Regions from separate parts of the Exiguobacterium sp. s149 genome, predicted to be linked through region 1. Evidence: predicted binding sites of a transcription regulator. Region 1 holds the regulator's gene; each other region holds the start of a gene.
What was found. Region 1 encodes LexA, which represses DNA repair genes until DNA is damaged. Its sites were predicted from a motif close to CGAACATATGTTCG; they were not measured.
Positions count from the first base shown of each region.

Region 2: the regulator LexA is predicted to act here: its motif matches at 5,949-5,962, upstream of parE (DNA topoisomerase IV subunit B).
Region 3: the regulator LexA is predicted to act here: its motif matches at 2,181-2,194, upstream of KNP81_RS01465 (Y-family DNA polymerase).
Region 4: the regulator LexA is predicted to act here: its motif matches at 1,389-1,402, upstream of uvrB (excinuclease ABC subunit UvrB).

Region 1 is NZ_JACSLZ010000010.1:74,992-82,873, reverse strand. It holds gene KNP81_RS12775 (DNA alkylation repair protein) at 1-756, shown strand, start outside; gene KNP81_RS12770 (metal-binding protein) at 848-1,288, opposite strand; gene lexA (transcriptional repressor LexA) at 1,288-1,908, opposite strand; gene KNP81_RS12760 (hypothetical protein) at 2,114-2,350, shown strand; gene KNP81_RS12755 (YneB family resolvase-like protein) at 2,423-3,067, shown strand; gene KNP81_RS12750 (DUF896 domain-containing protein) at 3,128-3,361, shown strand; gene tkt (transketolase) at 3,560-5,551, shown strand; gene KNP81_RS12740 (YneF family protein) at 5,675-5,905, shown strand; gene KNP81_RS12735 (ABC transporter transmembrane domain-containing protein) at 6,035-7,789, shown strand; gene KNP81_RS12730 (ABC transporter ATP-binding protein) at 7,779-7,882, shown strand, end outside.
Region 2 is NZ_JACSLZ010000008.1:55,285-63,166, reverse strand. It holds gene KNP81_RS11460 (MBL fold metallo-hydrolase) at 1-196, opposite strand, end outside; gene KNP81_RS11455 (NUDIX hydrolase) at 211-822, opposite strand; gene KNP81_RS11450 (DinB family protein) at 989-1,495, shown strand; gene parC (DNA topoisomerase IV subunit A) at 1,556-3,961, opposite strand; gene parE (DNA topoisomerase IV subunit B) at 3,964-5,931, opposite strand; gene KNP81_RS11435 (CoA-binding protein) at 6,061-6,465, opposite strand; gene KNP81_RS15470 (GGDEF domain-containing protein) at 6,819-7,874, shown strand.
Region 3 is NZ_JACSLZ010000001.1:288,759-296,640, reverse strand. It holds gene KNP81_RS01475 (SulP family inorganic anion transporter) at 1-543, shown strand, start outside; gene KNP81_RS01470 (YolD-like family protein) at 540-869, opposite strand; gene KNP81_RS01465 (Y-family DNA polymerase) at 866-2,161, opposite strand; gene KNP81_RS01460 (bifunctional 2',3'-cyclic-nucleotide 2'-phosphodiesterase/3'-nucleotidase) at 2,362-5,109, shown strand; gene KNP81_RS01455 (carbon starvation CstA family protein) at 5,317-6,759, shown strand; gene trhA (PAQR family membrane homeostasis protein TrhA) at 6,854-7,525, shown strand; gene KNP81_RS01445 (proline dehydrogenase family protein) at 7,683-7,882, shown strand, end outside.
Region 4 is NZ_JACSLZ010000001.1:339,503-347,384, forward strand. It holds gene uvrB (excinuclease ABC subunit UvrB) at 1-1,335, opposite strand, end outside; gene KNP81_RS01700 (sulfite exporter TauE/SafE family protein) at 1,450-2,334, shown strand; gene KNP81_RS01705 (MIP/aquaporin family protein) at 2,436-3,143, shown strand; gene glpK (glycerol kinase GlpK) at 3,174-4,691, shown strand; gene KNP81_RS01715 (PDZ domain-containing protein) at 4,733-5,869, opposite strand; gene KNP81_RS01720 (S41 family peptidase) at 5,910-7,313, opposite strand; gene KNP81_RS01725 (murein hydrolase activator EnvC family protein) at 7,412-7,882, opposite strand, start outside.

The sequences.
Region 1 (7,882 bases):
TCTTCCGAATTCGCAATCAGAGCTTTTCTGCTTCGTGATTCGACGCGAGTGATGGATCGCATGATGGCATGGGCCAAGCATCCGAATGAGCATGTGCGGAGATTGGCAAGTGAAGGCTGTCGTCCTCGTCTTCCGTGGGCGGAGTCATTACCGATGTTCAGAGAAAATCCGGCTCCCGTGTTGGCAGTTTTAGAGTTATTAAAAGAAGACCCATCATTATATGTAAGGAAAAGTGTCGCCAACAATCTCAACGATATCTCGAAAGATCACCCGGAAGCCGTGCTCGAAGTCTCGCGTCGATGGCAAGGCGAACATCCCCATACCGACTGGGTCATCAGACACGCGTGCCGAACGTTAATTAAATCCGCACACCCGGACGCGTTAACATTGTTTGGTTATACGCAAGAAACGGATTTGACCGTCAACTCATCGATTACTATACATCCGAATGTGCTCAGCATAGGTGAGGCGTGCGAGATTCAATACGATGTGTCGATTCGTCCAGGCGATGCTGCATATATTCGGGTCGAATACGCCATCGACTTTATAAAAGCGAATGGGAAAGCGAGTCGTAAGGCGTTTCTTTTTACGAATAAAACCGTCGCTGGGGGAGCAAAACTTGCAGCGAGCAGAGTCCACAACTGGTCAGACTTGACGACGCGTCGACATTATCCGGGTGCGCATCGAATCGTCCTGTTGGTAAATGGACGAGAAGTTGCCGAAACTCGACTCGTGTTGCATAAACGAGACGACTGATAAATGTTTTAGAGACAATCGACGGTTCGAAAAAGGGCAACCCAGTCTAATAGACGGGTTGCCCTTTTGGGTGTATGGCATAAGCATTTGCTTAAAACGCACGTTTGAAGAACGTGGACGCATAGTCGAGCGTCGTATGTAGCGTCGTCGCGAAAGCGAGTCCGAAGAAGCATGCTGCCCCGTTCAGGTCGAGCCACGATCTGACAGCTTCCTCATACGGCGTGACCGTGAGCACGAGCGTGAGCGGGAAACCGAGATAGATGACCCGGATCAGATCGCTCAAGAGCGGAAAATGCGAGAATAACGACCGATGGGGCATAATCTTCACATAAGGGAGCCAAAAGCCCCGAAGCGGTCCCCATCGATAATAGGCGTCCGACTTTAAGTCAAGGTCCGGGGAGAGCCAGAACGTCCCGATTAGGGCGCCAAGCAGGAACACGGTCGGAACATCGATGTCAATAAAAGGCGTGGCAATCGCAAGAGCACCGATTGCCACGAGATTCGTACGGGTATGTGTCTTGCCACTAGCCATTAGTGAATCGTGCGGTATACACCGATGACCTTCCCTAAAATCGACACGTTATCGAAATACATCGCTTCGAGCTCGTCGTTCTCCGGCTGGAGGCGAACTTTCGAAGCTTCTTTATAAATCCGCTTCACGGTCGCTTCACCTTCATCCGTCATGGCGACGACAATCTCTCCATTGTCGGCCGTGTTCTGTTGACGGACGAGGACACGGTCCCCATCCAAGATCCCCGCGTTAATCATAGAGTCCCCTGAGACAGAGAGCATGTAGACGTTGTCGGAACCGACGACGTGGGCCGGGAGCGGGAAGTGCTCTTCCACGTTCTCGATCGCCGTGATCGGCGTACCGGCCGTGACTTTCCCGATGACCGGCACGTACATGACGGCATCATGGTCTTCCACGACTGACATCTCTTCATCTAAAATCTCGATGGCACGTGGCTTCGTCTTGTCACGTCGAATCAATCCACGCTTCTCTAGACGGTCCAAGTGGCCGTGGACGGTCGAGCTCGATGCGAGTCCGACTGCCTCTCCGATTTCACGAACGGAAGGTGGATACCCTTTCGCCCGGACCTCGGCTTTTATAAAATCAAGAATCTGTTGTTGTCTTGCTGACATTTTTTTCAATGGATTTCACCTCGATTATGTCGAATAACCTGCGAACGCATCCTATTCTTTATGGGTTTAGTTTAACACAAGAACACATGAGCGCACAAACATTCGTTCGTTTTTTTCTACTTGACCGAACAGAAGTTCTTGTTTTATGATGAGAACAGATAAACGAACAGACGTTCTCGAGAACGTGTATTCTTATTCCCAGGAGGTAATCGTTATGAGAGACACAATCAATGGAATCATTTTAGTCGGCATGTTGGCACTTGGAATGTTCGCGTTTTATATGGTCGGGGAGATGCGCCACGACGTCGATGTCGTCGCGACCGAACCGGTGATCGAGCATAGCGTCGAAGAAGAAGTCGCCTTGACGGAGGCCGAGTCGCTCGAGGCACAGCTTCTCGCCGAACGCGCTGAGAAAGAAGACGACAAGACGACGTGGTTCGCCGCCGAATAATCTTTTCTGATTGCGAACAGCCCCCGAACCTGTGTATCGTAGAGGGCGAATGGAAAGAAAGGAAGTGACGGGATGCGAGTCGTCATTTATTGTCGCGTGTCGACGAACAAGTCCACGCAAGAGACGTCACTCGGTCGCCAAGCGGACGAACTGACGCGGATGGCGAAACGTCTTGACGCCGAAATCGTCGATGTGATCAGTGAGCAAGAGAGTGGGTATGAGGTCAATCGGACGGGGTTGCTCGATTTGTTGGAGCACGTCTCGACGTCTAATCTCGATGCCGTGCTCGTCAGCGATGACAGCCGCCTCGGACGAGGGAACGCGAAAATCGCCATCTTGCATACGCTCATGAAACATAACGTCCGCTTGTTGACGATGCAATCGTCCGATGAATACGTTTTCTCGGATGCCGAGAAGATGGTGCTTGAAATCGTCAGTGTCGTCGAGGAGTACCAGCGTAAAATCCATAATGCGAAAATCTCACGCGGCATGCGTCGGGCGGTCGCGAACGGGTTCAACCCGCACCGCAACATCCAACATCACGATCAAGGCGGTCGGAGCCGAATCGAAGTCCCGATCGAAGAGATCGTCCAACTGCGCGAGCGCGGACTGACGTTCGCTGAAATTGCCGCCACGCTACGTGGTTTTGGCTATGAGGTGTCGAAAGCGACCGTGAACCGTCGTTATTTGGAGCACGTATCAGTGCCAGAAACTTGAATCCTGCTCGCTGATTTTGTACAGTAGAAGAACAAATTCAGTAGAGAGGGGGCGAGCCTGATGCTAGCACCTGAACAGTTGGAGCGAATCAATTTTCTCGCCAACAAAGCCAAGACAGATGGACTGTCATCAGAAGAGATGGACGAGCAGCAAGCGCTGCGCCAACAATATTTGCAAGCGTTCCGCCAATCATTCAAATCACAAATGATGGGGATGAAGGTCGTCGATCCGGACGGGAACGATGTAACGCCTGAAAAATTGAAAGACGAGCAGAAACGACATCGCTCGGAGTGACCACGAATGCACATCCTATTTCATATAGGGTGTGCATGTTTGTTATACGCGAACGGGGATCAGGGGGACTTATTGGACTGATTTTGGACGAAAGGAAGTAAACGATTCCATTCAATGTGTTATACTAATTAATTAGTTGTGACACACGAATGAGTATGCTAAAATATGACGGGTAGAAACTTTGTAACAACAGAGAGGATGAAATTAGTGGAAACAACTACTAAAGAATTATTAGCGATTAACTCGATTCGGACGCTCTCAATTGATGCGGTCCAAAAAGCGAACTCTGGTCACCCGGGGATGCCGATGGGTGCGGCTCCGATGGCGTTCACACTTTGGACGGATAAGATGCGTCACAACCCGAAAAACCCGAACTGGTTCAACCGCGATCGGTTCGTTCTTTCAGCGGGACACGGTTCGATGCTCTTGTACTCGCTTCTTCACTTATCTGGTTACGACCTTTCACTCGACGACCTCAAATCGTTCCGTCAAATGAATTCGAAGACGCCTGGACACCCAGAGTACCGTCACACGCCTGGTGTCGACGCGACGACTGGACCGCTTGGCCAAGGGATTGCCATGGCAGTCGGTATGGCGATGGCTGAAAAGCATTTGGAAGCGACTTACAACCGTGATGAGTTTAAAGTGGTTGACCACTTCACATACGGGATTTGCGGAGACGGTGACTTGATGGAAGGCGTGTCGGCAGAAGCTGCCTCGCTCGCTGGTCACTTGAAACTCGGAAAGCTCGTCGTCCTTTATGATTCAAACGACATCTCACTCGATGGCGACCTTCACAAGTCGTTCTCAGAAAGTGTCGAAGATCGTTTCAACGCTTACGGCTGGCAAGTGATTCGCGTTGAAGATGGCACGGACATCGATACAATCGCGAAAGCAATCGACGAAGCGAAAGCGGAAACGTCGAAACCGACCCTCATCGAAGTGAAGACGGTTATCGGCTTCGGTTCACCGAACAAGTCAGGCAAATCGGCATCACACGGTGCACCACTCGGCGAAGCTGAAATCGAGCTCACGAAGCAGTTCTATAAGTGGGAAGGCGAAAACTTCTACGTACCGACCGAAGTCTACGACTTGTTCAATGAGAAAGTCGTTGAGCCAGGTGCCAAAGCGGAAGCGGACTGGAACGAACTCGTCGCGGCTTACAAGTCGTCACACCCTGAACTCGGTGCCCAGTTCGAGCGTGCAGTGAACAACGAGCTCCCAGAAGGTTGGGACAGCGAGTTGCCGACGTTCGAAATCGGTTCGAAGAAAGCAACACGTCAAACGAGCGGTGAAGTACTGAACGCAATCGCTAAAGCGGTGCCGACACTCTTCGGTGGTTCGGCTGACCTCGCAGGCTCGAACAACACGATGATTAAAGGTGCTGCAGACTTCGATGAAGATCCAGCAGGCCGCAACATCTGGTTCGGCGTCCGTGAATTCGCAATGGCAGCTGCCGTCAACGGTATGGCACTCCACGGTGGTGTCCTTCCTTACGGCGCGACATTCTTCGTCTTCTCAGACTATTTGCGTCCAGCGGTACGACTCGCGGCCCTCATGGGAATCCCATCGACGTTCGTCTTGACACACGATTCAATCGCGGTCGGCGAAGACGGCCCGACACACGAACCGGTCGAGCACTTGATGAGCTTCCGTGCGATGCCAAACTTGTCTGTTCTCCGTCCGGCTGACGGAAAAGAGACGATTGCGGCTTGGAAGCAAGCAATCACGACGAAATCATCACCGTCACTTCTCGTCTTGACGCGTCAAGCGTTGCCAGAACTCGAAGGCACGTCGATTGAAGAAGCGGCTAAAGGTGGCTACGTCGTCGCCGGTAACTCGAACGAGGCGGACGTCCTCCTTCTCGGTACAGGTTCTGAAGTACACGTCCTCGTCGAAGCTCGCGAAGCACTCGCGGCTGACGGCGTGAACGCGGCTGTCGTCTCGATGCCTTCGTGGGAATTGTTCGAAGCACAGTCAGCAGAATACAAAGAGTCGGTCCTTCCTTCGTCAATCACGAAGCGTGTCTCGCTTGAAGCGGGTGCGACACTCGGCTGGTACAAATACGTCGGATTCGGCGGTAAAGTACTAGGAATCGACAAGTTCGGTGCCTCTGCCCCTGGGGATCTCCTCATGAAAGAATATGGCATGTCGGTCGACAACGTCGTCGCTGCTGTCAAATCACTTTAATCGCTTACTATCAGTGGTGGCCCGGAGTTTTGGGTCACCACTTTTTTTACAGACGACTAGCGAATTAGCGTAATATAGTGTATAGTAAAAAACGATGTTTCATATGGTAGAGGAGGTTAAGCCTTGAGTACATTATTCTGGATTCTTCTGATCGTGGCAGCACTAATCGGGGGTATTGCGATCGGTTTCTTTATCGCTCGTAAATACATGATGAACTACCTCGAACAGAACCCACCGATCAACGAAGATATGATTCGTACATTGATGATGCAAATGGGTCAAAAGCCGTCACAGAAGAAAGTCAACCAAGTGATGCGCGCCATGAACGTTCAAATGAAGAACGAAAAGAAATAAACCGGATCGACCGAAGCACTTTGCGCCCGCAAAGTGCTTTTTGTATCCATTTTTTGTTAGACAATCGAACAAACTTTCGCTAATCTAAAAGAATAGTCTGAATTCAAGACAACATAGGGGGTGTTTCAGATTCGTGTATTCAAACAATTAGCTTGGTTCTTCAAGCTCGAATGGCGGACGTATGCGCTCGGTATCGTCCTACTCATGTTCGTTGCGGCGCTCGAACTCGTGCCGCCACGCATCATCGGCCGAATCGTCGATGAGATCAACCGAGAATCGCTCGAAACAGATTTATTGTGGATGTTGCTCGGCGGGCTCGCGGCCGTCGGCATCGGAAACTATGTGGCCCGCTTCTTCTGGCGGTACTTTATCTTTGGGGCTTCGATTCGGCTCGGTCGGATGTTGCGGAGTCAGCTCTATCGCCATTTCACCGATTTAGATCAACGCTTTTATAAGAAGTCGCGGGTCGGGGATTTGATGGCCCATGCGACGAACGATGTCCAAGCCGTCTCGACGACGGCGGGTGCGGGGATTTTGACACTCGTCGACAGCATTACTATGGGGACGTTCGTCATCATCACGATGGTGACGACGATTAGTTGGAAGTTGACGGTCGTAGCGCTGTTGCCGCTGCCGATCATGGTCGCGTTAACGACACGATACGGGAAACTATTACATAATCGGTTCGGGGTCGCTCAGGCGGCATTCTCCGAACTGAATGATAAAGTCCAAGAGAGCGTCAGCGGTGTCCGGGTATTGAAATCGGCCGGGGAAGTCGGCCGCGACGTCGACTCGTTCGAGAAGTTATCCGACGAAGTCATGGCGAAGAACGTCCGCGTCGCCAAAATCGATGCCCTATACGACCCGACCATCTTCGGAATCGTCGGCCTCTCATATATCTTATCGATTGGCTATGGGGCCTATTTGATTGAACAAGGCGAGCTGACAATCGGTCAAATCGTCAGTTTCACGGCGTATCTCAGTTTGCTCACTTGGCCGATGCTCGCGTTCGGCTGGCTGTTCAATATCGTCGAACGCGGTCGTGCGTCTTATGACCGAATCGAGCGAATGCTCGCCGTCAAACCTGAGATTCAAGATGACCCGATGGCGGCGGCGAAACTTGCCCATTCGGAGATTGAGGCGGACATTCATGTCTTCCGCTATGATGAGACGCCTGTCCTGCAGGACGTCACGTTCCGAATCGAACGCGGCCGCACGCTCGGTATCGTCGGGCGGACCGGTTCCGGTAAAACGACAATCGTTCGATTGTTGACGCGGGAGTATGACGTCCATGACGGCACGATTAAAATCGGGGGCATCAATATCCGACAGGTGAAAAAGTCACTCCTGCTCGACAAAGTCGCCGTCGTCCCGCAAGACCATTTCTTGTTCAGCGACTCGATTGCAAACAATATCGCGTTCGGAAAACCGGAAGCAAAACTTGACGAGATTATGGAAGTAGCTAAAATCGCCGAAGTGCATGATGACATCATGCGGTTACCAGAAGGTTATGCCACGCTTGTAGGCGAACGGGGCGTGACGCTATCGGGCGGCCAAAAACAACGCATCTCGATTGCACGTGCCCTCATGATCGAGGCAGACGTATTGATTCTAGACGATGCTCTCTCCGCCGTCGATGCGAAGACGGAAGAAGCGATCATCGAGCATTTCCGGGCCGGGAATCCCGATCAATCTCGGTTGATTGTCGCGCACCGACTGTCTGCGGTCGAGCACGCCGACGAGATTCTCGTTCTCGAAGACGGTCGTATCATCCAACGGGGCCGGCATCAGGACTTGATTCGCGAACCGGGATGGTATAAAGATACGTATGATCGTCAACAGCTCGAAGCAATCGTAGAAGGAGGTGGCCACCATGAAGCATGACGTTCAGGAATGGGCGGTCATCAAACGTCTATTGGCATATACGAATCGTTACTCACGCCCACTCAGCCTCGCTTTCGTGTTCTTGTTGCTCGC
Region 2 (7,882 bases), on a different contig from region 1:
GGGCATGCGTCAACAAGATAGCGAGAAGCGGGCGTTCGAACGTCTCGATATACGCTAAAATCGATTCCGCGTTCTGCGCGAGCCCTGTATCGATCAAGACAAGCCCGAGCTCACGTTCAATCAGTTGGACGTTGATTGGTAAGATGGGTGCGAAAAACGTCAGTTGATGGACGTGATCAAAACGTGTGACTTTCATGGAATCCCCTCCCCTTAATCGAATAACGTGGTCCAATCTTCTTGCCAACGGGCCTCAAAACACATATAGAGCTGCTCTCGCGTGTTCCGCGCAAGTGACAAAGGTGGTAAGGCGTCTCGTGTAAAGAACGCAACCTCGCTCGTCTCATGACTAATTTGCGCCTCTCCACCAATCAACTCGCATTCGATAAACAGTTTATAGTAATGCTGCGACAACGGCGGATGGTCGTGATGATGCATATCGAACAAGGCAAGCAGCCGAATCGGTGCGACGTCGAAACCGGCCTCTTCCTCGATCTCTTTGATGATGTTCTCTGCCGGGGACAGTCCGATCTCACAAAAGCCACCCGGAAGCGTCCAAAGTCCGTCTGACCTTTCCTTGACGAGTAACACTGCGTCATCCTTGAAGACGACGCCTCGGACGTCGAGCTTCGGTGTCGGATAACCATCGACGTGGGTCAATTCGGTGATTTCATGCAAAGCAAGATTAGATTGTTGCTCGAACATCTCGGTCGCGATTCGTTGGAGTTCGAGGTAACGTTCTCGATCGAACTCGTCTTTCGTAAACGTCAAGCCAGCCTGTGACAGCGCCTGTAGCCGCTTGGCCCAATCGAGCCACTGTGACATACGTATCCCCCCATGATTTGTCCTCCTGTCCCATTCGCCAAAAGGGATCGTTGTTCCTTTTAGAAATACCCGCTCCTAAGAGAAACTAATGTGACATGGAGTTGAAAAAATCAACTGATGCCCCCGTGTTATACTGGATAGAGAATCAAATCGAAGGAGGTTGGACATGCCGATTTCACTGTTATCCCAGTTCAAAGCAGACTTGGACGGCTATACCGAGCGGCAGCTCCGTTATCAGGCAGCAGCAGACGTCTGGTCAATCGGACAGATGTACGACCATATCATCGTGGTGGCCGAGGAATATGCGGACGAGATTGACCGGTGTCTCGCTTCCACTGAAGAACAACCGCTCGGGAAGACCGAGTTCGGTGAACGATTGTTCCGGATGGGTGGTTTCCCACCGGTCAAAATCCGCTTACCTGATGAGATGAACCAACCCCCGAACAACACGGACAAGCGCGAGACGCTCGAAGGACGAATCGACGAGTTATCTGCACGCTTGAACCGCCTTGAACCGCTCGCCCGCGCGGCAAACCCTGACGTCAAAGCCCGACATGGCGGTTTCGGTTGGCTGAACGCCCAGGAATGGTACGACCTCATCGAGATGCATAGCCGTCATCATTTGCGCCAACAGGCCGATTTGGAGCGCTATCTGATAAAGGCGGAGCTTTGAATCCATAAGAAAAACCCTGTAGCAAAGACAATCGTCTCTGGTACAGGGTTTTGTTCGATCTCAATCGAGGTACACGTCCTCAATCTCACCGAACGTCTCTTCATCAAATACGAATGAGCCGTTGGCGTAGCGGTCCAAGAGCGTCAATTGCTTCGTCTTGACCGTCTTCGCTTTCTCTTTCCCGATGATGTGGAGCGTTTCATCGTCATGCACCGGGAGCACACGACGAATCTGGTGCGGTTTCGATTTGACTTCGCGGATGAGCATCGTCCCGCGCAAGTTGCGGTTCGTGCAGTCGAACTGATCCTCGAGCTTCATCTTCTTGACCGCTCCACGTTGCGTCACGAGGACGAACAGCGGCGGTGTGAAGAAGGCAAAGGCATCGGCGACCACATCGCCATCTTTCAAGTTCATCGCTTTGACGCCGGCGGCACGTTGGCCGACGACCGGAACGTCGTCTTCTTTGAACCAGAGGCCATAGCCGCGCTCAGAGACGAGGAACAGTTGTCCTGGACCGTCACTGATGCCCGCGAAGACGACCTCGTCGTCACCTTTTAACTTGAGCGCCATGAGCGCTTTCGACTTGCGTTGGGCGTCATAGTCACGGAGCGGCGTCCGTTTGACCATGCCTTCACGCGTGACGAACAGGCAATGCGCGTCGGTCTCGAACGTCGAGACGACATCGGCCGAGACGACTTGTTCGCCTTCGATCGGCACAAGGTTGGCGACATGCTGACCGGCGTCTTTCCATTTCGACTCTGGAATCTGATGGACCGGGATGAGCAAGTAACTGCCTTTGTTCGTCCAGACGAGCAAGTGGTCCGTCGTCATCGCCTGGGTGACGAGGACGGGACGGTCTTTCTGCTTCATCTCCGGCATCTCGTCGCTCGAGGCGCCATATGAGCGCATCGATGAACGTTTGACGTAACCGTCGCGGCTGACGAACACCATCGTCTCTTCGACGGCGATCATGACCTCTGTCTTCAGTTTCAACTCTTCGACCTCGGACTCGATGACCGAGCGCCGTGCGTCGCCGAACTCGTCACGGAGTGCGGTCAACTCTTTCGAGATGAGCTTCCGTTTCGTCGCGTCGACGTTCAAGATGTTGGCGAGGCGAGCAATCTCTTTTTGGAGCGCCTTCGCCTCTTTTTGGAGCTCGACGATATCCGTGTTCGTCAACCGATACAGTTGGAGCATGACGACCGCTTCGGCTTGACGGTCCGTGAACGAGAACCGCTCCATGAGCTTCTGTTTCGCCTCGGACTTGTCTTTGGCCGAACGGATGAGTTCGAGCGTCTCGTCTAGGACCGAGATGGCCTGTTCGAGCGCGTCGACGATTTCGGCGCGTTTCTTCGCCTGGTCGAGCTCGAACGTCGTGCGACGGGTGACGACCTCTTCGACGTGCTTCAAGTACGCGTCGATGATCGACAAGAGTCCCATCTGTTTCGGTGTCCGGTTGACGATGGCGACCATGTTGTAGTTGTAGGCGAGCTGCAGATCGGTATGCTTCAAGAAGAAATGGAGCACACCTTCCGCATCGGCTTCCTTCTTCAACTCGATGACGACGCGGACGCCGGTCCGGTCGGTCTCGTCACGGACTTCGGCGACACCTTCAACTTTGCGGTCGAGACGGAGCTCTTCCATCTTCTTGACGAGGTTCGCCTTGTTCACCTCATACGGGAGTTCGGTGATGGTGATCTGTTCACGGCCGCCCTTAAGTGGCTCGATGACCGATTTGGCACGGATGATGACCTTGCCTTTGCCGGTCTCGAACGCCTTCAAGATGCCGTCTTTGCCCATGACGATCCCGCCAGACGGGAAGTCAGGTCCTTGCATATAACGGAATGCGTCATTCGTCGTCTCGACCTCACCTTTCAAGCGGGCGATGGCGAGGTTGAGCACCTCGGTCAAGTTATGCGGCGGAATCTCGGTCGCATAACCGGCAGAGATCCCCGTCGTCCCGTTCATGAGCAGGTTCGGGAGGAGTGACGGCAAAACGAGCGGCTCTTCGGTCGAATCGTCAAAGTTCGGCGTATAGTCGACCGTGTTCTTAGAGATCGACGTCAGCATGACGCCGGCAATCTTCGACAGACGGGCCTCGGTATACCGCATCGCGGCGGCCGAGTCGCCGTCCATCGAGCCGTTGTTCCCGTGCATGTCGATGAGCGGGTAACGCAACTTCCAGTCCTGCGATAGGCGTACCATCGCCTCATAGACGGAACTATCACCGTGCGGGTGATAGTTACCGATGACGTTCCCGACCGTCTTGGCCGATTTGCGGTACGGTTTCTCGTTCGTGTTGCCTTCATGGTGCATCGCATACAGGATGCGGCGTTGAACGGGTTTGAGCCCGTCGCGCGCGTCCGGGAGGGCCCGGTCCTGGATGATATATTTCGAGTAACGCCCGAAGCGGTCACCGACGACCTGTTCGAGCGACAAGTTTAAAATATGTTGAATCGTCGACATCGTTACATCACTTCCTCAATCGCTTTAGTCACGTGTTCATTGGCGATGATTGAATCATCTTCCTGGAGGCCGAAGGCGACGTTCTCCTCGATCCATTCACGGCGATGGGCGACATTGTCTCCCATGAGCACCGAGACACGCTTGTCGGCGACGGCAGCGTCGTCGACCGTGACACGGATGAGCGTCCGTGTGTCCGGGTTCATCGTCGTCTCCCACAGCTGGTCGGCGTTCATCTCACCGAGACCTTTGTAGCGCTGGAGGATATAGCCCTTCTTATACACTTTGACGAGCTTCTCGAGCGCCTCTTCGTCCCAGGCGTACTCGAACTGTTCCGACTTGCCTTTCCCTTTCGAGATGCGATAGAGCGGCGGCAAGGCGACGAACACTTTGCCGGCCTCGACGAGCGGGCGCATATAACGGAAGAAGAACGTCAACAGGAGCACTTGGATGTGGGCCCCGTCCGTATCGGCATCAGTCATGATGATGATTTTGTCGAAATTGCAGTCCTCAAGGTCGAAGTCATGGCCGACCCCGGCACCGATCGCGTGGATGATCGTATTGATTTCCTCATTCTTCATGATGTCCTGGAGTTTCGACTTCTCCGAGTTGATGACCTTCCCGCGCAGCGGCAGGATGGCCTGGAATGTCCGGTCACGACCCTGTTTAGCCGAACCGCCGGCCGAGTCACCCTCGACGAGGAACAGTTCGTTCTTGGCGGCGTTCTTCGACGTCGCCGGCGTCAGTTTTCCGTTCAAGATGCTCGAACGTTTCTTCTTCTTGCCGTTGCGCGCCTCTTCCCGGGCTTTCCGGGCGGCTTCACGGGCCTGGGCGGCGCGGATCGCCTTCTTGATGAGCATCGTCGCCATCTGCGGGTTCTCCTCGAGGAAAATCGTCAGTTGTTTGGCCATGACACCATCAGCGCTCGTACGTGCCTCGGGCGAACCGAGTTTCGATTTCGTCTGCCCCTCGAACTGGAGGAATTCTTCCGGGATCCGTACCGAGACGATGAGCGTCAAGCCTTCGCGGACGTCACCGCCGTCGAGGTTCTTGTCTTTTTCTTTCAACAATCCGTTCTTACGGGCGTATTCATTCACGATGCGGGTCATCGCCGTCTTGGCGCCGACCTCGTGTGTGCCGCCGTCACGAGTCCGGACGTTGTTGACGAACGAGAGGACGTTCTCAGAATAGGCGTCCGTGAACTGGAAGGCGAGCTCTAGCTCGATATCGTTCTCCGTCCCTTCGAAGTAGACGATCGGATGGAGCGTCGCCTTGTCGTCGTTCAAATATTGGACGAACTCGGCAATCCCTTCCTCGTAATGGAACGTCTCTTCTTTATCCGAACGCTCGTCCGTCAACGTGATCGTCAATCCTTTTAACAGGAATGCCGATTCACGGAGCCGTTCAGCGAGCGTGTCGTAGTTATATGTCGTCGTCGAGAAGATCGAGGCGTCCGGTTTGAAGTAGACGCTCGTCCCCGTCTGACGCGTCTTTCCGGTCTCGAGGAGCGTCGTCTGCGGAATCCCGCCGTCGGCAAACGTCTGCTCGAACACTTTGCCGTCGCGATAAATCGTGACGAGGACCTTGCTCGAGAGTGCGTTCACGACCGAGGCGCCGACCCCGTGGAGTCCACCTGACGTCTTGTAGCCACCTTGGCCGAACTTACCGCCGGCGTGGAGGACCGTGAAGATGACCTCTGGCGTCGGTTTGCCGGAGGCGTGCATCCCGGTCGGCATACCACGCCCGTGGTCGCGTACCGTGATCGCGTCATCTTTATGGATGGTCACGTCGATTTGGCCACCGAATCCGGCGAGCGCCTCATCGATCGCGTTATCGACGATCTCATAGACGAGATGGTGCAAGCCGCGATGGTCGGTCGAACCGATATACATCCCCGGACGTTTCCGAACAGCAGTCAGTCCTTCGAGCACCTGGATGGCGTCTTCATTGTAATTAAATAAGTCTGTTGACATCTTCATCACCTCAATTTCGAACACACGTTCGTTTTTCTATCCTATTGTATAGCTGTTTTTAGATTCTGGCAAGCCTCCCTCCGCGAGCGGGGCTCGTGAAAAAAAGGAGACCTACCAAGGAGGTAGGTCTTAACCGAGAAGGCGGGCGTGCTCGACATAGATGCATCGATTTTCGATGTAGTCGAGTCCGGCATCGCGAGCGATCCGCTCGGCGTCCGGGCTGGTGAGCCCGAGCTGGTTGAAGACGAGACCGACATCCCCATGTCGGACGGCATCTTCGGCCACGCCGGCCAAATACTCATTGCGTCGGAAGACGTCGACGATATCGACGCGCCCCGGGATGCTCTCGACCGTCGGATAGACTTTGCGTCCGTTCCACGTCTCGAGCGTTGGATTGACAGGGATGACTGTGTAACCTTGCAAGATCAAATAGTCTGCGATTTGGTTCGCGGTCTTGTTCGGGTTCGCTGACACGCCGACGACAGCAATCGTCTTCGCCTCGGTGAGCCATTGTTTCAAACGTTGATCGTCCATCCTGAAATCCCCCTTTTGTTTACGTTCTCAGTGTACCTTTACCTGAATCACCGTTTCAAGCTTTATTTTCTTTTATCATACAACTGTAACTCTTTCAAATTTTTAAAACAAATCAATTGGTTCACCATAACTTATTATGTAAACCGGATTATATGACGTTATTTCTCCGGATCACAGGTCGATGTGTGTCTCGGATGAAAATGAAGTGTGAGCGAACGTTGCGTGAAATAGATATTTCACGCAATCATAATGACGTATTCAAGACGTTTTCGAGGTTGGGATTGACTTGATTCTCGAACGCCCATGGGCAAATCGATGACAGTTCGGTATACTAAGATTCAGGAGGTGTTCGCGTGGGAACTGCCTATGAGGAACGTCGCGGTACACTATATAATTACCGCATCACTTTTTACGGGAACGCGCTCGCTTGGCTCATCCACGTCGTGTTCTTGATCACGTTTTGGCAACTCGGCGTCACGGTACTCGCCTGGTCGAATCTACTCAGCATTCTCTATTACACGTTATCCTTTTATTTTGTACATAAACGATTGTATCGGGCGTTCTTCGTCGGTCTGTTCGTCGAAGTCGTCTATAACGCGATTATCTCGACGGTCGTGCTCGGTTGGGGTGCGAACGTCCACTATTTCATCATCATGGTCGCCTATGGCGTATTCTTCATGCCGAACGTCAGTCGGTCCATCCGGATTGCCTCGACGATGCTCGCCATGACGATTTACGGTTTCCTCTACCTGAACGTGACGACAGGGACGCAACCGCTCACGTCGTCGTTCGAGCAAATATTTGGCCTCTTTTGCCTCTTGTCGACGATTGCTTTGATTGCTGGGTTATCTTTCGTCTTCGAAGGTTCCGTCGTCGAGGTGACGTCCGAGCTTGAACGGACGAACGAACGGTTGCATACGCTCGCCTCAAGGGACGGGCTGACCGGTTTGTATAACCGGACGACGGGTTACCGTTTGGTCGAAGATGAGATTCGCGAAGCCGCCATCAATGGACGGCCATATGCCGTCGCCCTCGGGGACATTGACCATTTCAAGGCGTTCAATGAGCAACACGGTCATGACTGCGGCGATCTCGTCCTCAAACAAGTCGCCTCCGCGCTTGCCCGAACCGATGGGATTGCCATCCGTTGGGGCGGCGAGGAGTTCCTCATCTTCTTGACGGATAAGTCAGCTACAGAAGCCACGGAGACGATTGACCGCTTGCGGCAACGCATTAAATCACTCGAGACGATTTATGACGGCCGCCGACTCAGCGTGACGATGACGTTCGGCGTCACGACGCGGAGCGGATTCGAGGCCGTCGACACACTCGTCAAAGAGGCGGACGACAGGCTCCGGGCCGGCAAACAGGAAGGCAAGGACCGAATCGTCACGTCAATCCATCAGTAAGCAAGGAG
Region 3 (7,882 bases), on a different contig from region 1:
CTCGCCCCAATCTTGATGCGCGTCGCTTGGAACATGTCGGAGCGGCACCACGTCTTCGAGATGCTCAAACATCGGTCGTCCGAATCGCTCGTCCTGCTCGTCACGTTCGGGCTGACCGTCTTCGTCGACCTCGTCGTCGCCGTCGAGGTCGGGGTCATCTGTGCACTCGCCTTGTTCGCGAAACGGATGGCCGATACGATCGACGTCCGCGAACAGACGGAACGGTACGTGACGCGCGACGGCCAAGTCGTCTTCAGCGTCGAGGGACCGCTCTTCTTCGGGGCGATTGAGATGTTCGAGCATGTGTTGAATCATATCCATGACGAGCCCGACGTGTTCATCTTCAACTTCCACCGTTGTCCGGTCATCGATGTGACGGCCGTCGAAGAGATTCGCCGCGTCGTGCGGGAATTGAAAGCGGCCGACCGTCGTGTCGTCTTTGCGCACTTGTCGACACCGGTGCGCCAGACACTCACGCATTACGGCGTGCTCGACCACGTCGACACGTTCGAGACGACGCAGGAAGCGATTGACGCGTCTTAACGGACGGACAGTATCTGACCGAACGGGATGCGGCGCACGTCCGTGTCGAACAGCTCGACTTCACGCTCCGCATAATAGATGGCATGAACGTAGCCGCGCACCGTATGGGTCATGCCGTTGTCGAACAGCGTCAGCTCAACGGCGTCACCTTCACGGATGGCGCGTTCGAGCTCGGTCTGCCACAAGTAGAGCAATTGCTCATCCAAGTCGGGCAGCTCAATCTTTTGGACGTGGGCGTAATATTTCTTCAGCAGCGCCACGTGCTCGGGCATGAGGAACGGAATCCATTTCAATTCACCGCGGTCTTTGTAGCGGGTCTGGCTCATGACGATTCACCTCCTTGTTTATGTCCGCCGATGAGGCGTTGCCGCGTCCGGAGCGGACTGTCTTTCAATAAACTCGATGCTGGGCGGATCGTGCCGCGTCCGAAGCGGACGTTCAAGCTATCGACGAGATCGAGGAAGTCGAACCGGCGCGCCCGGGCCCACTCATCCTCGAAGAAGGAGAGTTGGACATGGTCGCTCCTTGGCTCGAGCTTGCCGAGGGCGACCGAGACGTAACGGACTGCCTCCGTCTCGTCCCAGGCGTCGAGGAAAAGCGTCAACAACACCGGCAAGAACTCGCGCTCGTCCGCTGTGAAGCGGGCGAGCTTTTTTTGTTTGCTGAAGCCGCGCCGCTCGCTCGTCCGAGTGTAGCGGACGCCGAGATGGATGCTGCCGCCGACGAGTCCAGCCTGTCGCGTCCGCATCCCGACCTCGACGGCGATGGCTTGTAAGACGAGCCGGATGGCCGCGTACGTCGTATAGTCTTTCATGAGCGTGATGCCGTGGCCGATCGTCCGGGGCCGCTGCCGCTTCGCGCCGAACAAAGAGCTCGGTGGGAGGATTGTCGGCGACTCATCGATACCCCAGGCGTGATGCCACAGCTCGGCGCCAATGACGCCGAATTTCTCATGGAGCGTCTCGAGCGGATAGCGGGCGAGGTCGCCGATCGTGTCGATGCCGAGCCGCCGGAGATGGACTTCCATCTTCGCACCGACGCCCCACATCTTGCCGATCGGGGCCGGGTGAATTAATCGTTCGACGTCGTGGAGGAAACAGCTGGCGACACCCGTCTTCTTCCCATGAAGGTCGAGGACGAGCTTGGCGAGGACGTTGTTCGGACCGATGCCGATCGTGACCGGGATGCCGGTATAGCGGAAGACGGTCGAGCGGATGAGGCGGGCGAGGTGCGCATCGTTCCCGAACAGCCGCTCCGTCCCCGTCAAGTCGACGAGCGTCTCGTCGACCGAGTAGACGCGGATTGCCTCCGGGGGTGCGAACTGATGCAAGATGTGGACGATTTGCACGGATACGTTCAAATAGTGGCTCATCCGGGCCTCGGCGTAGATGATGTGCCGCCGCTCGTGCCACGGCAACCGGTCGATGTGGAAGCGCCGGGAGCCGGTCTTGATCCCGAGTTGTTTCATCGGCGGTGTCGCGGCGAGGACGAGGGCGCCGTGATCTTGGAGGTTTGATAAGACGACGAGCTTCGTCTTGTACGGGTTCAACTTGCGGGCGGCGCACTCGCAACTGGCATAGAATGAGACGCTGTCGATACAAAAAATCCGACGTCGCATAGCCACCTCTCCTTTTTTACGAACAAGCGTTCTGTTTTTCTCATCGTATCACGGTCTCACGCCGTCTCAAATAGAAATTGAAAAAGAATTTGTTAGATTTGAAATTTGAGGATTAATTTACAAAAAACAGATGGTTGCGTTTACAAGCTGATGATATAGTAAAAGATGTTGGGACATTTTTAGAAAAAGGGGAAATGGATATGAGAACAGCTTTAAAATGGACGATTGCGACAGCGCTCGTATTACCGGCGACGTTACCGCTCCACGCACCGAACGTGCTCGCGTCAGAAGACGTTGTAAAGCTCCGCTTCTTGGAGACTACAGACTTACATACGAACATCACGAACTACGACTATTTTCAGGACAAAGTCGACAACACAATCGGGTTGACGAAAGTCGCGACGTTGATTCAGCAACATCGCACGGACGCCGGCAAGCCGAACACGTTCCTATTCGATAACGGGGATACGCTTCAAGGGACGCCGTTCGGGGATTACGTCCGCGAGCAACACCAAAAAGCACCAGGCGCGTTCGAGCATCCGATGTATCAAGCGATGTCGGCGCTCGAGTTCGACGCCGTCACACTCGGGAACCACGAGTTTAACTTTGGGCTCCAGTTCTTGTATGACGCGATGCAAGGGTCGAAAGGAAAGCTTCGCTTCGTCAACTCGAACGTGAAGGACTTGTCAGGTGAGCCGATCGTCTCGAAATACAATGAAGACGGACAAGAAGTCCAAATCATTGAGCGCCAAGTCGTCGACGGGGACGGTGAGACACATACAATCAAAGTCGGTGTCTTCGGTGTCGTGCCGCCGAAAATCATGTCGTGGGATTCAGGGAACCTCCAAGGCAAGGTGACGGCAGATGATATGGTACCGGCAGCAAAAGCGGCCGTCGCCAAATTGAAAGAGCAAGGTGCGGACGTCGTCGTCGCGCTCGCGCACTCAGGGATCGGGGAAAGTGCGGCACTTGCGGAAGAACAGTCAGATGGGGAAGAGAACGTCGGCTATGCGCTCACGAAAATCGAAGGGCTCGACATGGTCATGACCGGTCACCAGCACGGTCGTTTCCCAGACGCGAATGGCATGTTCACTTCATTCCCGAATGTGGATATGAACAAAGGGACAATCAACGGCAAGCCGGTCGTCATGGCGAACAACCAGGGGAAAGACCTCGGTGTCATCGACCTCGACCTCGAGCTCGTCGACGGCAAGTGGAACGTGCTCGACGCGAACGCGAAACTCGATACAGTCAAGGCGGACACACCGGTCGACCCGACGATCGCCTCACTCATCGACGCGGACCATAAGGCGACAATCGAATACATCAACCGCCCGGTCGGTGAGATTCAAGACGACATCCAAAGCTACTTCGCGCTCGTCCGTGACGACGCGTCGGTCCAGTTCGTGACGAACGCGCAGAAATGGTACGTCGAGAAAGAACTCGCGACGAACCCAGAGCTCGCGGCGTATAAAGAGCTCCCGATCCTTTCAGCAGGGGCACCATTCAAAGCCGGTAACCGTCAGTTGACGGACGCCAGCTATTACACAAACATCCCGAAAGGCTCAATCGCATTGAAAAACGTGGCCGACCTATACGTCTTCCCGAACACGCTCGAAGTCGTCAAAGTGACAGGCGCGGACGTGATGGACTGGCTCGAGATGTCAGCTGGGGCTTACAAACAAGTGTCGGATACGAACGATGAATTGCTCAACTTGGAGTTCCGCAGCTACAACTTCGATATCCTTGACGGCCTCACGTATGAGATTGACGTGACGGGTCCAGCCAAGTTCGATGCGGGCGGGAAATTGATTCCGGAAAACAAAGATGCGAACCGCATCAAGAACGTGAAGTACAACGGCAAGCCGATCACACTCGACCAAGAGTTCCTCGTCGCGACGAACAACTATCGGGCTGGCTCGACATCGTTCCCAGGTCTCGGTGGCGGGAAGAACATCGTCTATCGTTCGGCGTATGAGACACGGAACGTCATCTCGGACTATATCGTCTCAGGCAAGCTCGAATACAAAGCGGATGACAACTGGAAGATCGTCGCTGATGCGAAACGGACAGCCAAGTTCGAGACGGCAGACGCCGGCAAACAGTACGTCGACCTGTATGAAGGCATCGAAGCGACCGAGACGACACGTCCGGATGCGGCGAATCGCTTGTTCCGCACATACACGATCGAACTCGATCAAGCGGCAGTCGAACTCGCCCTCACGGTGAACACGATCAAGCCTGGCGCAAAAGCGGTGACAGGGACGACGACACCGAACGCCAACGTCACGTTGAAAGATGGCGACAAAGTGCTCGCGACAGCGAAAGCGGATCAAGACGGCGCGTACACACTCGTGACGAAACCGCTCAAGCTCCGTCAACCGCTCACCATCGTCTCTGAACTCGATGGCGCTTCAGTCACGGAAACGAAAGTCGTCGGAGCTGGCTTCGTCGGCACGCCGGCGCTCGCGTCGAAGTTGACGTACGCCAACACGAACGTCATTACCGGTAAAGCGACACCGGAGACGAAGTTGACGCTCAAGCGTGACGGCAAGACAATCGCCTACGCGACGGCTGACAAGAACGGATCGTTCGAATTCACGAAACGGGCCGGCTTCATCTATGGCGACTATGAAGTCGTCGCCAAAGACGTGACGGGAACGGTCGTCAAAGCGAAGGCATTCACGCTCAAGAAAGCGGCCATCGCGACACCGAAGAACACGAAAGGTGTGAAAGCCGGCACGAAAGCAATCATCGGGAAAACGACACCGGGAGCCGTCGTCGTCTTGAAAGACGCGAAAGGCAAACAAGTCGCCAAAGTGAAAGCGAGCTGGGCCGGAACGTATACATTCACATTCAAAAAAGGTCTCGCCAAAGGAAGCTACGCGGTCATCGCGAGCGACTATACTGGCGCAGGGGCGAAGCAAGCGAAGTTCGCCTTGAAATAAGTGATTCAACCGAGACGGCGTCCTGCGGGGCGCCGTTTTTTCGTGTTCGAAAAAGTGTCAAAAAAATGAACGAAACCCCTTACAAAAAAGTGGTAACTGCTGTATAATCAGTCACGTAAGCGTTTACATTATACGCGTAAAACAACGGGATTCATTTTTCGGGGCCGACGGGGATCGGCTACATATGCACAAAAGGGGACAGCACACATGATTACATTCTTTATTGCCTTGGCGATTTTATTCGTCGGGTACAAAGTGTACGGCAGCTATGTCGAGAAGACGTTCGGCATCAAAGAAGAACGCACGACGCCTGCCTATGCGTCACAGGACGGCATCGACTACGTGCCGATGGGGAAAAAACGGAACTCGATGATTCAGTTGTTGAACATCGCCGGCGTCGGACCGATTTTCGGACCGATCATGGGGGCGCTATACGGACCGGTCGCTTTCCTCTGGATCGTCTTCGGGTCGATTTTCGCGGGAGCGGTACACGACTATTTGACGGGCATGATCTCGCTTCGTAACAACGGAGCGCACTTGCCGCAACTCGCTGAGAAGTTCCTCGGCCGCTCGCTCCGCCACGTCGTCAACGGGTTCGCACTTTTGCTTTTACTCTTGGTCGGGACAGTATTCGTCACATCACCGAGTAATATGATCAACAACTTGTTCGACGGCAATGCGACGACGCTCACAATCGTCATCTTCGCCGTGTTCGCCTACTACATCTTGGCGACGCTCCTTCCGGTCGATAAAATCATCGGACGCATCTATCCGTTCTTCGGGGCGCTCCTCATGATCAGCGCCGTCGGGATCGCTGTCAGCCTGTTCGCACAAGGCTACCAGATTCCAGAGATGACACTCACGAACATGCATCCGGATGGCTTGCCGATTTGGCCGCTCCTCTTCTTCACCATCTCATGTGGGGCGTTGTCTGGTTTCCACGCCACGCAGTCACCGATCATCTCGCGGACGACGATGAAAGAAAGCAATGGCCGTGAAATCTTCTACGGCATGATGATCGTCGAAGCGGTCATCGCCATGATTTGGGCCGCGGCAGCCATGGCCATCTTTGAGCCAGGCGAATTGCTCGGGTTGATTCAAACGGGTACACCGGCACTCGTCGTTCAAGAAGTGGCGACACTCATGCTCGGCAGCATCGGCGGCACACTCGCCATCCTCGGTGTCATCGTCTTGCCAATCACGTCAGGTGACACGGCGTTCCGTAGCGCGCGGATGATTATCGCCGACTACATGAGCATCGCGCAGAAGAAATTCTCGTCACGCCTTTGGATCGCACTTCCGTTGTTCGCGATCTCATACGTGCTCACGAACATGGACTTCCAGATGCTCTGGCAATACTTCAACTGGGCCAACCAGACGACGGCGGTCATCGCCTTGTTCGTCGGGGCGATGTACTTGTACATTAAAGGGAGCAATCACTATATCGCGCTCATCCCGGGGACGTTCATGTTGTACGCCGTCTGGTTCTACATTTTGACGGCGCCGATCGGCTTCAAGATGGACGGGGTCATCCCGTACGTCATCGCCACGATCGGCACAATCACGTTGCTCGTCTTGTTCCACATGCGCGCCAAAGCGATGCGGGCACAAAATATGGAATGTGACGTTCCGGTGAAGGATGTCGCATAATTCACGGACATGGGTCGCTACGGCCCATGTTTTTATTTGCGTTGAAACCGGGAAATGACCATACTAGAGGGATAAATGGGAAGGTGGGACGCGAATGGAACAAGAGAAACTAAAAGAGATGCTCCATGCGGATACGCTTGGGGAAGAGATTGCAAGCGCCATCACCCACGGGCTCGGCATCATCTTCAGTATCGTCGCGCTCGTCTTGCTCATCATGACGGCGACGGAGACGGGCAGTACCGGCAACGTCATCGCGGTGAGCGTGTTCGGGGCATCGATGATTTTATTGTACCTATTCTCGACACTCATGCATGCGATTCCGCATCCACGGGCGAAACGCGTGCTCCAAGTGTTCGACCACGCCGGGATTTACTTACTCATTGCCGGTAGTTATACGCCGTTCGCGCTCGTCTCGCTCAAAGGGACGCTCGGTTGGACGTTGTTCGGCATCGTGTGGGGTGTCGCCGTGCTCGGAATCGTCTGGAAGTTGTTCTCGACGGGCAAATACATGTGGGTGTCGAACGTGACCTATCTCGGCCTCGGCTGGATTTGTCTCATCGCCATCCGTCCACTGTACGAGTCGCTCGGTCATAACGGCTTCATGTTGCTCCTGGCCGGCGGGATTGCCTATTCGGTCGGAATCATCTTCTACGTATGGCAGAAGCTGCCGTTCAACCATGCGATTTGGCACCTGTTCGTGCTGGCAGGAAGCGTGTTCGTTTTCCTCAGCATCTTGCTTTACGTGGCACCGAATACGGGTCTTTGAAACGGACGTCCTGCGGGGCGTCTGTTTTTTCTAAATAGAGGGAAATGAAATCCTGAAAACGATTACAAAATTACAGACGAATTGACGTTTGTATGTCATAATAATTTCAGACATCGTCATAGAGATAGATGGGTGTAAACGTAAGGGGGAAAATCAGATGGAAAAAGTGTTGCGCGATGGATTTATCTACATGTCTCAAAACAAAACACTCAACAGTTTGGCTAAAAAATACGGGCTTCGGTTCGGGGCTTCGCGCTTTGTGGCGGGGGAAGATTTTAAGACGTCGGTGCCGACGATTCGCGAGTTGAACGCGAAAGGGTTGGCGGTCACGGTCGACCATTTAGGAGAGTTCATCAC
Region 4 (7,882 bases), on a different contig from region 1:
GATGCGGTCGCGAATCTGATCCATCAAGTAGTCGATTTGTCCTTTGATCGGATGAATCTCGATCGTCGGGTCGAGCAGTCCCGTCGGCCGGATAATCTGTTCGATCATGTGCGGAGTGTGTTCGAGCTCAAACGGACCTGGTGTCGCCGAGATAAAGATTGCTTGCGACAACTTCTTCTCGAACTCGTCGAACTTGAGTGGACGGTTATCTTTAGCTGAAGGCAGGCGGAAACCGTGGTCGACGAGCACTTGTTTCCGGGCCTGGTCCCCGTTATACATGCCGCGCACTTGCGGCAACGTCACGTGCGACTCATCGGCGATGAGCAAGAAGTCTTTCGGGAAGTAGTCGATGAGCGTGTACGGTGTCGCACCGGCCTCCGTCAAGTTCAAATGACGCGAATAGTTCTCGATGCCTGAACAGTAGCCCATCTCACGCATCATCTCGAGGTCATAGTTCGTCCGCTGTTCGAGACGCTGAGCTTCAAGCAGTTTGCCTTCCTCGCGGAACTTCGCGAGTTGTTCCTCGAGCTCGGCCTCGATGTTGACGATCGCTTTTTGCAGCTTCTCGTCACGGGTGACGAAGTGGGACGCCGGGAAGATCGAGACGTGCTCGCGGTCGGCGATAATCTCACCGGTGAGCGGGTCCATCTCGCGGATGCGGTCGATTTCGTCACCGAAAAACTCGACGCGCAAGCACTGTTCGTCGCGTGACGCCGGGAAAATCTCGACGACATCGCCGCGGACACGGAACCGGCCGCGCTGGAAATCGATATCGTTCCGTTCATATTGGATGTCAATCAGTTTGCGGAGCATCTGGTCGCGCCCCATCTCTTTCCCGACACGGAGACTCAAGACGAGACTGTTATATTCTTCCGGGTTACCGAGACCGTAAATACAGGAGACGGAAGCGACGATGATGACGTCGTCGCGCTCGAACAAGGCCGATGTCGCCGAGTGGCGGAGTTTATCGATTTCATCGTTAATCGAGGCGTCTTTCTCGATGAACGTGTCGGTCGACGGCACGTACGCCTCCGGCTGATAGTAGTCATAATAACTGACGAAATATTCGACGGCATTGTTCGGGAAGAACTCTTTGAACTCGGAGTAGAGCTGTCCGGCGAGCGTCTTGTTGTGGGCCAAGACGAGCGTCGGCTTCTTCACTTCTTGGATGACGTTTGATACGGTGAACGTCTTCCCTGTACCGGTCGCCCCGAGCAACGTCTGATATCGGTCGCCGCGATTGATTCCTTCGACGAGCTGACGAATCGCTTCCGGTTGGTCGCCGGCCGGCTTATATTCTGATTGTAAGTCAAACGGAACGCTAATCTTATCCATGTATATTCCTCGCTTTCTGTACCTTGCATAGTACCTTGATTATATCACATACACGAACAAATATTCGCTTCTGACATGCTTCCCAAATCGTTCCGCTTTTCGTTATCATGGAGAGTGAATCTAAACAGAAACGAGTTGGTCGTCATGTGGTCGCTTCTCTTTATCCCGCTCGGTGCCATTGTCGGCGCCTTGTCCGGATTTTTCGGCATCGGCGGCGGTGTCATCATCGTCCCGGTGCTGCTCTTTAGTGGATACTCGGCGGCCGAGGCCGTCGCTACGTCGCTCTTGTTCGTCGTCGGGACGAGCCTGTCCGGCGCCAAGAAACATACATCGCTCGGCAACGTGTCCTGGTCGACAGGCATCACGGTCGGTTTGGCCGGTGCCGTCACGGCGCAACTGTCTAGCCGGCTCGTCCTCTCGATCTCGGGGACATACGACTGGTTGCTTAACCTATTTTATCTGGCTATCCTATCTTATTTTGCCGTTACGCTATTAAAGAAAACATCGAAACCGCAGAAGCCGAAAAAATCATCGCTCGTCGCGGCTCTCGTCCTCGGGATGATGGCCGGACTGTTGTCGGCTCTGCTCGGCATCGGTGGCGGCTTCATCATCGTCCCGCTCCTCGTCAGTTGGCTCGACTTCTCGACGCATCGCGGGGTCGGGACGAGCCTGGCCGCCGTCCTGTTCATCTCGCTTGGCGGACTCGTCGGCTATCTCCCGTCGCTGTCGCTCGACTATATGACACCGCTCGCGTTGGTCGTCGGGGCGTTCATCGGGGCCCCACTCGGCGCTTCGCTCACGAATCGTTATCACGATAAAGAGATTTCCACCCGGCTCGCCTGGTTGTATGTGGCCGTCATCGTCTCGATTGCGCTCGAGCTCGGTGCCGCCCTCTACGCGCCGCTTGCATACGTCAGTTTGGCGATCCTGCTCGCTTTTCTTGTCGGGATTGGACTCGACTTCAGACGGCGTATTGTCAATCAAAACCACTTTTCATAAGAAAAGTGGATTTTTTTGCATATTCAGTTTTGAAACGCTTACATTTGGGGCATATAATGAAGTGGTAAGCCAAATTTAATATGGAAGGAAGGGAGTATCACATGTCAGCATTCGTCAGCGAAATTATTGGTACAATGCTACTCATTTTGCTCGGTAACGGTGTCGTCGCCGGCGTCGTCCTCCGTCATTCGAAAGCGGAGAACGCAGGTTGGGTCGTCATCACGTTCGGTTGGGGCTTCGCCGTTATGATCGGGGTATACGCAGCCGGAATTTATGGAGGGGCGCACTTGAACCCTGCCGTCACGGTCGGGCTCGCGACAGCAGGCTCATTCCCTTGGGCTGATGTGCCAGCCTACATCTTGGCACAGTTTATCGGGGCGTTCATCGGGGCCGTCCTCGTGTTCGTGCACTACAAACCGCACTATGATGTGACCGACGATCCAGGTGCCAAACTGGCCACCTTCTCGACCGCACCAGGGATTCGTAGCACGCCGTTCAACTTGATCGGGGAAATCATTGGTACGTTCGTTCTCGTCTTCGGAATTTTGTCATTCGGGGCCAACACGTTCACGGACGGCTTGAATCCGCTCATCGTCGGTTTCCTCGTCGTCTCAATCGGTCTCTCACTTGGTGGTACAACGGGATATGCCATCAACCCGGCACGTGACCTCGGGCCGCGGATTGCGCATGCGATTCTTCCAATCAAAGGCAAAGGGACGTCGGACTGGGGCTATTCATGGATTCCGGTCGTCGGACCAATCATCGGGGCGGTCATCGCCGCATTGGTTTACGGCATTCTTGTCCCATAATCTTTCTAATTTCTAAGGAGGCACTCTCATATGGAGAAAGAAAAACGTTATATCTTAGCACTTGACCAAGGAACGACAAGCTCACGGGCCATCATCTTCGACCATGACGGGAAAATCGTCACAGTCGCGCAACGTGAGTTCAAACAATACTTCCCGAAACCGGGCTGGGTCGAGCATAACGCCAACGAGATTTGGGGTTCTGTCCTCGCCGTCATGGCCGAGGCGTTCGGGTCGGCTGATATCGATCCAAAAGAGATCGCGGCCATCGGAATCACTAACCAACGGGAAACGGCCGTCGTCTGGGAGAAGTCGACAGGACGCCCAGTCTATAACGCGGTCGTCTGGCAATCGCGGCAAACGGCTGGCATCTGTGACGAGCTGAACGCGGCCGGACACGGTGACTTATTCCGCGACAAGACAGGCCTCTTGATTGACGCCTACTTCTCAGGAACGAAAGTCAAATGGATTCTCGACAACGTCGAAGGTGCGCGCGAGAAAGCGGAAGCCGGCGACCTCCTCTTCGGGACAATCGACACATGGCTCATCTGGAAACTGTCAGGCGGTCACGCCCACGTCACGGATTACTCGAACGCCTCACGGACGCTCATGTACAACATCTATGAACAGAAGTGGGACGATGAGCTCCTCGAGATTTTGACAGTACCAAAATCGATGCTCCCAGAAGTCAAACCGTCGAGTGAAGTATATGCCAACACAATCCCGTACCACTTCTTCGGATTCGAAGTACCAATTGCCGGTGCGGCCGGTGACCAACAGGCTGCCCTCTTCGGTCAAGCTTGCTTCGAGTCTGGCGAAGGGAAAAATACGTACGGGACAGGTTGCTTCATGCTCATGAACACGGGCGAAGAAGCCGTTAAATCGGACCACGGGTTGCTCACGACAATCGCTTGGGGTTACGGCGGCAAAGTCGAATACGCGCTCGAAGGATCAATCTTCGTCGCTGGTTCAGCCATCCAATGGCTTCGTGACGGACTCCGCATGCTCAAGTCGGCGAAAGATACGGAACAGTACGCTAACCGTGTCGAAACGACTGACGGCGTCTACGTCGTCCCTGCCTTCGTCGGTCTCGGTGCGCCGTATTGGAACTCGGACGTCCGCGGTGCCATCTTCGGCCTCACACGCGGTACGGAGAAAGAACACTTCGTCCGGGCGACGCTCGAGTCACTCGCTTATCAGACGCGCGACGTCTTGACGGCGATGGAACAAGATTCTGGCATCGAGTTGAAGACACTCCGCGTCGATGGTGGTGCGGTCAACAACAACTTCCTCATGCAGTTCCAAGCGGATATCTTGAACGTGCCGGTCGAACGTCCGGAAGTGAGCGAGACGACGGCCCTCGGTGCCGCCTACCTCGCTGGACTCGCCGTCGGGTTCTGGAAAGACCAAGCTGAGATTAAACAGCAGTGGAAACTCGACCACCAGTTCGAACCGAACATGGACGAGGCACACCGCGAAAATCTGTATAAAGGCTGGCAACACGCCGTCGAAGCGACGATGGGCTTTAAACCGTCGAAACTTGAACTTTAATCGAACGCACGAAAGGGAGCATCCGCCAAGGATGCTCCCTTTTATAATTTCCTTAACCGCAGACGCGGACTCGCCGGCTCCGCGACGAACAAGATGCCGAGCTCGTGCGGGTCGGTCTCATACATCGCCCGTTGCACGAATCGGATGTCTCCGTTCAAATTGAGCACTTCGAGCTTGATGTATGGCTTATGGAGCTGGAGCGCCTCATAGAAGCTGCTCCCGCCCGTGATGACCGTGCCGTTCACTTTATAGATTGACTCGCCCGGGATGAGTTGCATCGATTCACCCGGCGAGCCTGGGAGCGTGTCGATGATGACCGCGCCCCGGTTGCCGTTGATGAACACCGGTGTCGTCCCGCGGTTCTCCCGCTTGATCATTTGAAGCGCTAGCTCATACAAGACGAACACGACGAGCAATCCATAGGCCGCATACGGCACGTCGGTGACGTACGACACCCCGAACAAACCGAGGGCGACGAGCGCAAGCAGGCCGCGATACAGGCTCAGGCGACCGAGGAGCGTCCCTGGCAAGGCTCCGGTCGATAACAGACTGACCCCGATTGGAATCGGCAAGATGACCGGCACCGGCATGTCAAGACCGAACGACGGTGGCAAAAAGACGACGAGCGGGAAAAACCAAAGCCGTTTGACGACGTGTCCGCCGATGAACTGGCCACGTTTGGACAAGATGAGCGTCGGTGATGTCTCAATCGACCCGTTCCAACGTAACAAAATCGCTTCCGCCAATGTGACGACGCCGAACACGAGCGCATAGACCGGCCACTCGACCTCGGATAGCCGGTCCATCCAGCCCGAGACGGCGCCATAGTCGACGACGTCACGCAGCGCGACCGCCGTCAGCATGAAGAGGAACGGGAACGCCGGGCTGCTGAAACGTGGGTGCATCGTCAAGACGATGAGCGCATACAGCACGCTGAACGTCACGAGCCATTCCCAGTTGACGGTCGTCTCGAGCAAAATCAATGCGGCTGAACCGATGACGGCGAGCAACAGGCTCGGCCATACAAAATGGCGCCAGTCCGACTTCGGCGAACGTCGCCGTGAGCGGAACATGCCCCGCTCCCGTTTGATGCGCGTCATGGATATGTAAGCGAGGGCGACGAGCGTCGCCCAGAGTAGCGGACTACCGATCAAGGTCAACAAAGCAGTAAAACTCATTCGTAGAACGTCCACACTTGTCCAATCCTTTCCCTAATCCTTATTTTGCAGCTTCTTCGAGCGCTCGGTTCAATTGGGCATCGTTCGCCTCATCTTGAATCACCTCGAGTAAGCGTGACTCGAGCGCCGACGCCGTCGCCTCATTGACGACCCCGTCTTCCGGCAAATTGTTGGCGGCTTGAAAGTCGCTGACGGCACGGGCCATCGTGTCACCGTAATATCCCGGCTGTCCGCCCGGATCATAGCCGATGCCCGACAAGACCGTATGCAGGTTCGACACCGCCTCACCGTAGTCGCCGACTTTGAGCGAGTCCGTGTCGGCGAGGATGCGGTTCACTCCGAAATAATCCGGTTGATTGACCTCGACGTCCGGCTCGATGCCTTTCTCGTTAATCCAATTGCCGTCCGGCGTGAGCCATTTGCTCGTCGTCAGCTTCAAGTTGCTGCCGTCCTCTAAATCGAACGCCGTCTGGACGACCCCTTTTCCGAACGTCTTGTTGCCGATAATCGTGGCACCGGCCCCTTCTTTGAGCGCCCCGGCCAAAATCTCAGATGCCGACGCCGATCCTTCGTCCGTCAAGACGAACAAGTCGTACGGCTTCGCTTCTCGGGCGCGGCCGCTCTGCGACTCGCGTTCCCCGTCCGCGTTCTCAATTTGGACGACCGGTTTATTCGTCGGGACGAACCCTTCGGTCATCTCGATGACGGCCGGAAGCAAGCCACCCGGGTTCCCGCGCACGTCGATGATAAGGCTATCGATGTCTTCTGACTCGAGCGTCTCAAGCTGCTCCAAAAACTCATCGGCCGTCGGCTCAGAGAACTGGGTCACCTCGATATAGCCGATTTTCTTGCCGTCCTGTTCTTTCACTTCTGAATAGACGGTCTCGATCGGAATCGTATCGCGTGTAATCTCATAGTCGGCCTCTTGGCCGCCGCGACGGATCGTGAGCGTGACGACGGTCCCTTTCTCGCCACGGATGAGTTGGACCGCCTCTTCGACGGCCATCCCTTCAATCGATTCCCCGTCGACCGACGTGATGACGTCTCCGGCCCGAAGGCCCGCCTCTTCGGCTGGTGCGCCTTTGATTGGAGCGACGATTAAAATGTCTTCTCCTTTCTTCTCCAAAGTCGCGCCGATTCCTTCAAAGCTCGACTCGATCGAGTCAGTGAACTGTGACGTCTCTTCGGCGTCGAGGAAGTCCGAGTACGGGTCGTCGAGCGCTCCCGTCATCCCGTCGAGGGCACCGGTCAACAAGTCTTCTTCCGAGATATCCTTTAACGAATGCGTCTCAATCAATTGTCGGACTTGGTCGACTTTGTCCCAGCCTTCCGCTTTCGGTTGAAGCGGTAACGCTGTATCGGTGAACGCCATCGTCGCGAGCCCAGCACCGGCACCGGCGACGAACGTGGCACCGGCTAGTAATCCTGCGGTTGTATTTTTCACGGGTAGTCCCTCATTTCTCTTTGTCAGTCTTTCATCCAGTATAGCAAAAAGTTCAGAAAAACGGACGTGTTCCAGAAATTTGGAACACGTCCGTCTCATCAGTAACCGATGTATGGACCCGGGTCGACCGCATTCGGTTGCCCTGGCGCCCATTGTCCGCGATGTAATTCGAAGTGGAGATGCGGGCCTGTCGACCAGCCCGTGCTGCCGAGCGTACCGACGGTCTGTCCGGCTCCGACCGTTTGCCCTGACGTGACCGTAATCGCGTCGAGATGGGCATAGACGGTCGTCCATACTTCCCCGCCGACGATATGGGACACGAAGACGACCTTGCCGTAACCGGTCGCCGGGGCCGCCTTGATGACGATGCCTGGTGCCGACGCGACAATCGGTGTCCCGGTCGCATTGACGAGATCGATGCCACGGTGCGACTCCGCCACGCCCGTGAGCGGGTTTTGACGAGGGCCGAACGGGCTCGACACGTAGCCGGAGACCGGCCGCACGAACGAGGTCGTCGGTCCCGTCACGTTCGTCGGGGTTTCCGCAAGTGGTGGTGTTGTTGGAGCAGG